DNA from 3 places in the Mucilaginibacter sp. P4_D1 genome. Region 1 is predicted to be linked to each of the others. Evidence: riboswitches for the same ligand, from Rfam matches in the RefSeq annotation. Region 1 holds a riboswitch; each other region holds the start of a gene.

The links. Region 1 has a riboswitch for S-adenosylmethionine ahead of AC1DV1_RS08610 (peroxiredoxin family protein). Riboswitches for the same ligand answer to the same signal wherever they lie in the genome.
Region 2: another riboswitch for S-adenosylmethionine. It lies ahead of metH (methionine synthase); the one in region 1 lies ahead of AC1DV1_RS08610 (peroxiredoxin family protein).
Region 3: another riboswitch for S-adenosylmethionine. It lies ahead of AC1DV1_RS06415 (peroxiredoxin family protein); the one in region 1 lies ahead of AC1DV1_RS08610 (peroxiredoxin family protein).

What each region holds. Positions count from the first base shown of each region.
Region 1 covers NZ_JBFUIJ010000006.1:177,871-180,144, forward strand. The annotation lists gene AC1DV1_RS08600 (adenylate kinase) at 1-361, opposite strand, end outside; tRNA gene AC1DV1_RS08605 (tRNA-Arg) at 460-533, opposite strand; SAM riboswitch class I at 883-997, shown strand; gene AC1DV1_RS08610 (peroxiredoxin family protein) at 1,120-1,692, shown strand; gene AC1DV1_RS08615 (SusC/RagA family TonB-linked outer membrane protein) at 2,114-2,274, shown strand, end outside.
Region 2 covers NZ_JBFUIJ010000027.1:30,335-32,608, reverse strand. The annotation lists gene metH (methionine synthase) at 1-1,409, opposite strand, end outside; SAM riboswitch class I at 1,564-1,674, opposite strand; gene AC1DV1_RS20275 (Bax inhibitor-1/YccA family protein) at 1,810-2,274, opposite strand, start outside.
Region 3 covers NZ_JBFUIJ010000004.1:223,258-225,531, forward strand. The annotation lists gene AC1DV1_RS06410 (protein-disulfide reductase DsbD domain-containing protein) at 1-302, shown strand, start outside; SAM riboswitch class I at 743-856, shown strand; gene AC1DV1_RS06415 (peroxiredoxin family protein) at 1,074-2,274, shown strand, end outside.

The DNA of each region.
Region 1 (2,274 bases):
ATTCATTATCATCAACCTCAAGCGCTATCATTCCGGTTATTGCCGAATGCTTGCTGGTTAACAGGCTATCCAAAGCTTCTGCCTGTGCAACCGTGCGGGGGAAACCATCAAAAATGAAACCCTTACCGTCTTTATTGCTATCCAGCTTATTGCTGATCATACCAATTACAACCGCGTCAGGAACCAACTTGCCATCATCCATCAACTTCTTTGCCTCCAACCCAAGTTCTGTTCCTTGTGCAATTTCGCCACGTAAAAGATCGCCGGTTGATAAATGGATCAATCCATATTGTTCAATAAGCTTTTGTGACTGAGTCCCTTTCCCGGCTCCGGGAGGACCAAACAATACCAGGTTTAGCATGCTCGTTATAAATTAAAAGCCTTTCGGTACAACACAGAAAGGCTTAGGATTAACTTTGTACCTGTATGGATTAAACCCATTTAAAGGCAAATTATATGTGCACTCGAAGGGAGTCGAACCCCTAACCTTCTGATCCGTAGTCAGACGCTCTATCCAATTGAGCTACGAGTGCTTTTCGAAACGGAATGCAAAGATAGAATTTCTTTTCAATCTCTCACATTTTTTTTTCAAAAAACCTGTAACTCGCAGTTTTACATGGCCTTACTTTCCTCCGTAAATCAGGTATTTGTTTTATATGTTTAATTTTTTACCCGGATATCGCATATAGAACCAATTAAACAAAATTGGGGTTACCCCTTTTGCGGCATGAACCGGAGATAGATAGGCCGGTGTAGCTTAGCCTGGATGAGTCGTGACCATCGTTCAATACCACTATTCATTTCATGACAATTAAATTATATAATGTCTATGTATTTAGTAGAATATATTATATATTTGCATCACTAAACAGTTCTTTAATTTAATTATCAAGAAAGACGGAGGGAAAGGCCCTGTGATGTCTTAGCAACCTGTAAGCCCAATTGTTATAAAGGTGCTAATTCCTGTTCGCCATTTAAGTGGCGGAAAAGATAATGTATGTTACGTTACTTACAGCTATATAGCTGTGCCATCATATCGTTATCGCCCAAATTTCTTGTTTATTTAAATTCCAGTGCTTTTAACCCTGCATTATAAAAACGCAGTTAAAAATTTACGTTATGAAAATTAAACAGCTACTCATCACCTGCTCCTTATTAATAACCGGCTATTTGGCCGTTGCGCAAACCACAACGCCTGCTCCCCTGCCTGCATCAATTGACCGGGGTTATATTGTTAAAACCGGCGAGCAAGCGCCCGATGATTTTAAACTGGTACTGGCCGATGGCACCCAAACTTCACTAAAACAGCTTCGGGGTAAGATAGTTATCCTGCAATTTACCGCAAGCTGGTGCAGCGTATGCCGCCAGGAAATGCCTCATCTTGAAAGAGATGTATGGCAGGCTTATAAGAACAAAGGCCTGGTACTTATCGGCGTTGATAGGGACGAACCGCTTGAAAAAGTGCAACATTTTCAGCAGGAAATGAACATCAGCTATCCGCTGGCGCTTGATCCTGGTGCCGATATTTTCGGGCGCTTTGCCAACAAAAAAAGCGGTGTAACCCGCAACGTGGTTATTGACAAAGACGGCAAAATTGTATACCTCACCCGCCTTTATGATACCCAGGAATTTGCATCGATGCTAAAAGTAGTTGATGCGCTGGTTAACAATAAAACTGCATCTGTAAACTAATTAAAAGCTTAAAGCAGAAGGCATAAAGCTCAAAGTTTCGGGTTTCAAAAACCTCTTTAGTCAAATTCTTATATTTTGAGTCAAAACGGCACTATCTACTTAATACTACTATCTATATATCAAATTGTTATGAAAACAACAAGAACACCTTTTCCAAGCGTATTCCCTGCCAGCAAATTCGTACCGTTCTCCCTCGCTTCTGTTTACCTGTATATGCAGGGTATGCGTTGTTGCTGTTAAATAAAGGCAACGGTTATTAGCCACGGGTCCCCTGCTGCAGCTGGCCGCCTCTGCTTATAACCAACACAATCAACAATCAATTTACCGGTACTATAAATTCAACAGCAGGCATTGCTATGCCCAAAATGCTGATGACCGGCTTTGCTATACCGGCAATAAAAACTATTAATCATTAACCATCATGTTAAAAAATTACAAATTTCTACTGGCACTCCTGTTGCCATTTTTTCTCATCCAAACAGTTGCGGCGCAATCTGTTAAAATAAGCGGCACGGTAACCGCTAAATCCGATGGCTTGCCATTGCCAGGTGTAAGTGTAGCTGTAAAAGGCACCACTAATGG
Region 2 (2,274 bases), on a different contig from region 1:
CTCAGGATTTTGCGGGCCTGCTCAATGAACTTTTCTTCGCCCTCTTTAAGCGAGATGGAGTTTACGATACCCTTACCCTGGATGCATTTTAAACCAGCCTCAATAACGGTCCATTTTGATGAATCGATCATGATAGGCAGTTTGGCAATATCAGGTTCGGATGCTACCAGGTTCAGAAATTTTACCATTACCGCTTCCGAATCAATCATGCCCTCGTCCATGTTGATGTCGATAACCTGGGCACCGCCCTCTACCTGTTGCAGGGCAACGGCCAAGGCGGCTTCATAATCTTCAGATAAAATAAGTTTCGAGAATTTTGGCGAACCGGTGATATTGGTACGCTCGCCCACATTTACAAAAATGCTGTCGGGCTTTATGGTAACCGCTTCCAGGCCGCTCAGGCGCAGGTCGGGTTCAATTTCGGGGATAAGTCTTGGGGGATATTTGGCCGCTTTATCGGCTATGCATTTGATGTGCTCGGGCGTGGTGCCACAACAACCACCCACAATATTAACCAACCCGGCTTTAATAAAATCATCAACCTGGTGCGCGGTTTCATGCGCGGTTTCGTCGTACTGGCCAAACTCGTTTGGTAAACCAGCGTTAGGATATGCCGATATAAATACATCTGCTTTCTCAGAAAGTTCGGCCAAATGCGGCCTCATTTCTTTGGCACCCAAAGCGCAGTTTAAGCCCACTGAAAGCAGGTTGGCATGGCGTATCGAGTTCCAGAAAGCTTCAACAGTTTGCCCCGATAAGGTACGACCAGAGGCATCGGTAATAGTACCGGAGATCATGATAGGCAAATGCTTGCCCGACTCATGGGCGTATCTATTGATAGCGAACAAGGCCGCTTTGGCGTTCAAGGTATCAAATATGGTTTCAACCAATAATAAATCCGATCCGCCATCAACCAGGCCACGTACCTGGTCGTAATAGGCATTGGCCAAATCATCAAAGGTAACGGCGCGGTAACCAGGGTCGTTAACATCTGGCGACAAGGACGCTGTACGATTGGTTGGCCCAACGGCACCCGCCACAAAACGCGGCTTTGATGGATTTTTTTGATTGTATTCGTCGGCCACTTCGCGGGCAATACGCGCGCCTTCGTAGCTAAGTTCGTAGGCCAGCTCTTCCAGCTTATAATCGGCCAGTGAAATAATTTGTGTGCTGAAGGTATTGGTCTCGATGATATCGGCACCGGCATCCAAATACTCGGCATGAATGGCCTTGATGATATCCGGGCGTGTAATATTCAAAAGGTCATTATTCCCCTGTAGATCGCTGATGTGATCTTTAAACCTTTCACCACGAAAATCCTTCTCGGTAAGCTGGTACCGCTGTATCATGGTACCCATAGCCCCGTCAATTACAAGGATGCGTTTTTCTAATTCTTTTCTAATGTCCATGGTTAGTATCAAGTAGTTAGTATCAAGTATCAAGTACGGAAACTCCGGCCCATGATTTTTAATTAGATCAACACAAAAAAATCTTGCTACTTGATACTAACTACTTGCTACTAAAAAAAGCTTACATCGAAAAGTCGGGTGTTCAATTGACTTTCGCTTATCTTTCCAGGGGCTGTTTAGCCGGCCGGGTAGAATGTAGCACCTTGTGAAGCACAGGTTGCTAAGACATCGCAGGGTCTAATCCCTCCGTCTTTCTCCATAAGCACTGCAAAGGTGCATAATAAAGCCGTAAAATGCAATAGTTTATATGCCCGGCTATGTGTACGCTAAGTAAATTTATGTGTACAAAAAAAGCTGCCTTTGCGGGGCAGCTTTTAAATAATAAATATTGGTTGCTTTATTACCTTCTGCTACCGAACAAGCGAAGCATTGAAGTAAACAAGTTAATAAATGTGGTATAAAGCACAAACGCACCCATGATCACCAATTTTTTTGACTCAGCACTTCCGTACTCAATACCTGCACCAATTCTTTTCAGCATTTGCATGTAGTAAGCTGTTAAACCAACCATCAGCACCACAAATACAAAGCTAAGTATATAGCTAAGTTGCGGACTACCTAAAAAGAAGTTAACCATGGCCACAGCAAATGCACCAAAAAAGATCATAATTAAAATTGAACCAAATTTGGTTAAATCCATAGTGGTAAAATACCCGGCAATAGCCATTATACCAAAAACTACGGCAGCACTAATAAATATGGTAAATATGGATGTTGCCGTATAAATAAGGCCAAAAATGCTTAAGCTTATCCCCACTGAAGCAGCGTAAGCAATAAACAAGAACAAAATAACGGGGTACGATAA
Region 3 (2,274 bases), on a different contig from region 1:
AGGGCTGGCATATTTATTCGCAGCATTTGGCAGATGGGGGGCCGATAAAAACTACCCTTAAGTTTGCCGCTAATGAAAGTTACACCTTATTAGGGAGCACAGAAGAACCGAAGGCACTAAACAAGTACGAAAAGTCATTTAGTATGAATGTTCAGTACTTTGAAAAGTCTGTTATATTTCAGCAAAAAGTAAAGCTTAAATCCGGGCAGGCATCCGTTAGTGGTACCGTGAACTTTATGGTATGCAGCGATAAGCAATGTTTACCGCCAGACGATGTAGAATTTAGTGTACCTGTAAAATAAAAATATAATATAAGCCAAATCATATAAAAAGCAGCACGATAGCCACCAATCGGTCTGTTAAAATGGTAATCGCTTTTAAACGCGTTATCATTATTAATAAAACTAATACCATGAAACCAAAGTTTACTTTATTTACAAAAGCCCGAAAACAGCATGGTGGCACCCCTGGCTGTTGTTACCATAATTGCTAACGCTTTACATTCCAGGTTTAAAAAATATTGAGCAAGATATACATCCTGGCTGTACTAAGTGCGTTGCTTTGCTATGGTGGTAATTCAGGCGTGTGCTGTACAGTTCAGGATGTTTGTCGTTTTACAAGAAAAAATTAAAAAAGACATACAAAACTTAAAAATATTCTACTAAATCTATAGATTTTATTGTATTTATCATATTTGTTGTTATCTTTACACCATTCTAATTAACCCCACCATTAATTAGTTGATTTATAAAGAATAAGGGAGAGGAAGTCTCGATGATCTTATAGCAACTTTTCAGCAGTCTGAAATAAGTGCTAAACTTTTTCCGATAGCAATTATGCCGCCGGAATATAAATTAACTAACAGTCATGAACACACTTAACAGCCATTACCCACAGCTACAACCCGCGGCCATCAAACGATGTTGTTGCCTGGTTCAGTACGTTTTCTGGTTTTAACAGCCGGATACCCTAAAAATTTATAGTGTTTTTTCAAAGGCTGTAAAGCCCAATGGATAACCTATGCCCAAATTTCCGGCATCGCATCAATTAACAACAATTAAAACTTATACAAAATGAAAACTACAAACTACTTAACCAAAACAAGGCTGCTATCTGCCGCTTTATTGCTCAGCGGGGTAAGCGTGTTATCGGCCCATGCAACCCCAAAGCCTAAATTTATAAAAGAAGGAAAATGGCGCGGCGAATTTACCGTAAGCGAATCAAAGGTGCCTTTTAATTTCGAGCTGAAGGGAAAGGATGCCGAGCATGCTGTTTTCACACTCATCAACGGCTCCCGCAGAGATAATTTTCATGTGAAATCAATTGGTACGGATTCTGTATATATCAAAATGAATACCTATGATGCCGCGCTGGTAGCCAAAATTCAGGATGATGGCTCCTTAACCGGCGAATACCGTAGCCTGGTACCGGGTTTCAGGGGCAACTCATTACCATTTACTGCAGAATATGGTAAAACCTACCGCTTTGTAGAACCCGGCAAAGATGTAGCCCCTAAAGCCGACCTGACCGGTAAATGGGAAATCAAAACATACAGTAAAGAGGCCGTTCCTGCATCTATAGCCTTATTGAAACAAAAAGGGAACAAGCTTACCGGTGTGGTAATGACCGTTGTTGGTGACACCCGCGAACTGGAAGGTACCGTACAAGGCGATGAGTTTGCGCTAAGCGGCTTTACCGGCCCAAGTCCGTTCATTATAAAAGGTAAGATCAATGCCGATGGCTCCATCAGCGGCGAAGAAGGTTTTGGCATCTATAAAAACCTGAAATTTGATGCCGCCAAAAAAACAGAGGTTGAATTACCTGATCCTTACAAACTCACATTTTTAAAAGAAGGCTATAAAAAACTTGATTTCTCATTCCCTGGTATCGATGGCAAACAGGTTTCCTTGAGTGATAACAAATACAAAGGTAAAGTAGTAATTGTAGAGATTATAGGTACCTGGTGCCCTAACTGTACCGATCAAACCGTGTTTCTATCCCCATGGTTCAATAAAAATCATCAGCGCGGTGTAGAAGCCATTGCATTAGGTTTTGAACAGAAGGACAGCCTGGAATATGCCAAATATACCTTGGGCAAGCTGAAAGAAAAATACGAAATCAATTATGATATCGCTTTTGGAGGGCTGGCCGATAAAAAACTGGTATCGCAAAAGTTGCCTGCTTTGAATAAATTCATTGCCTTCCCAACTACCATCATCATTGATAGAAAAGGCGATGTAAGGGAGATATATACCGGTTATACGGGCACCGTGA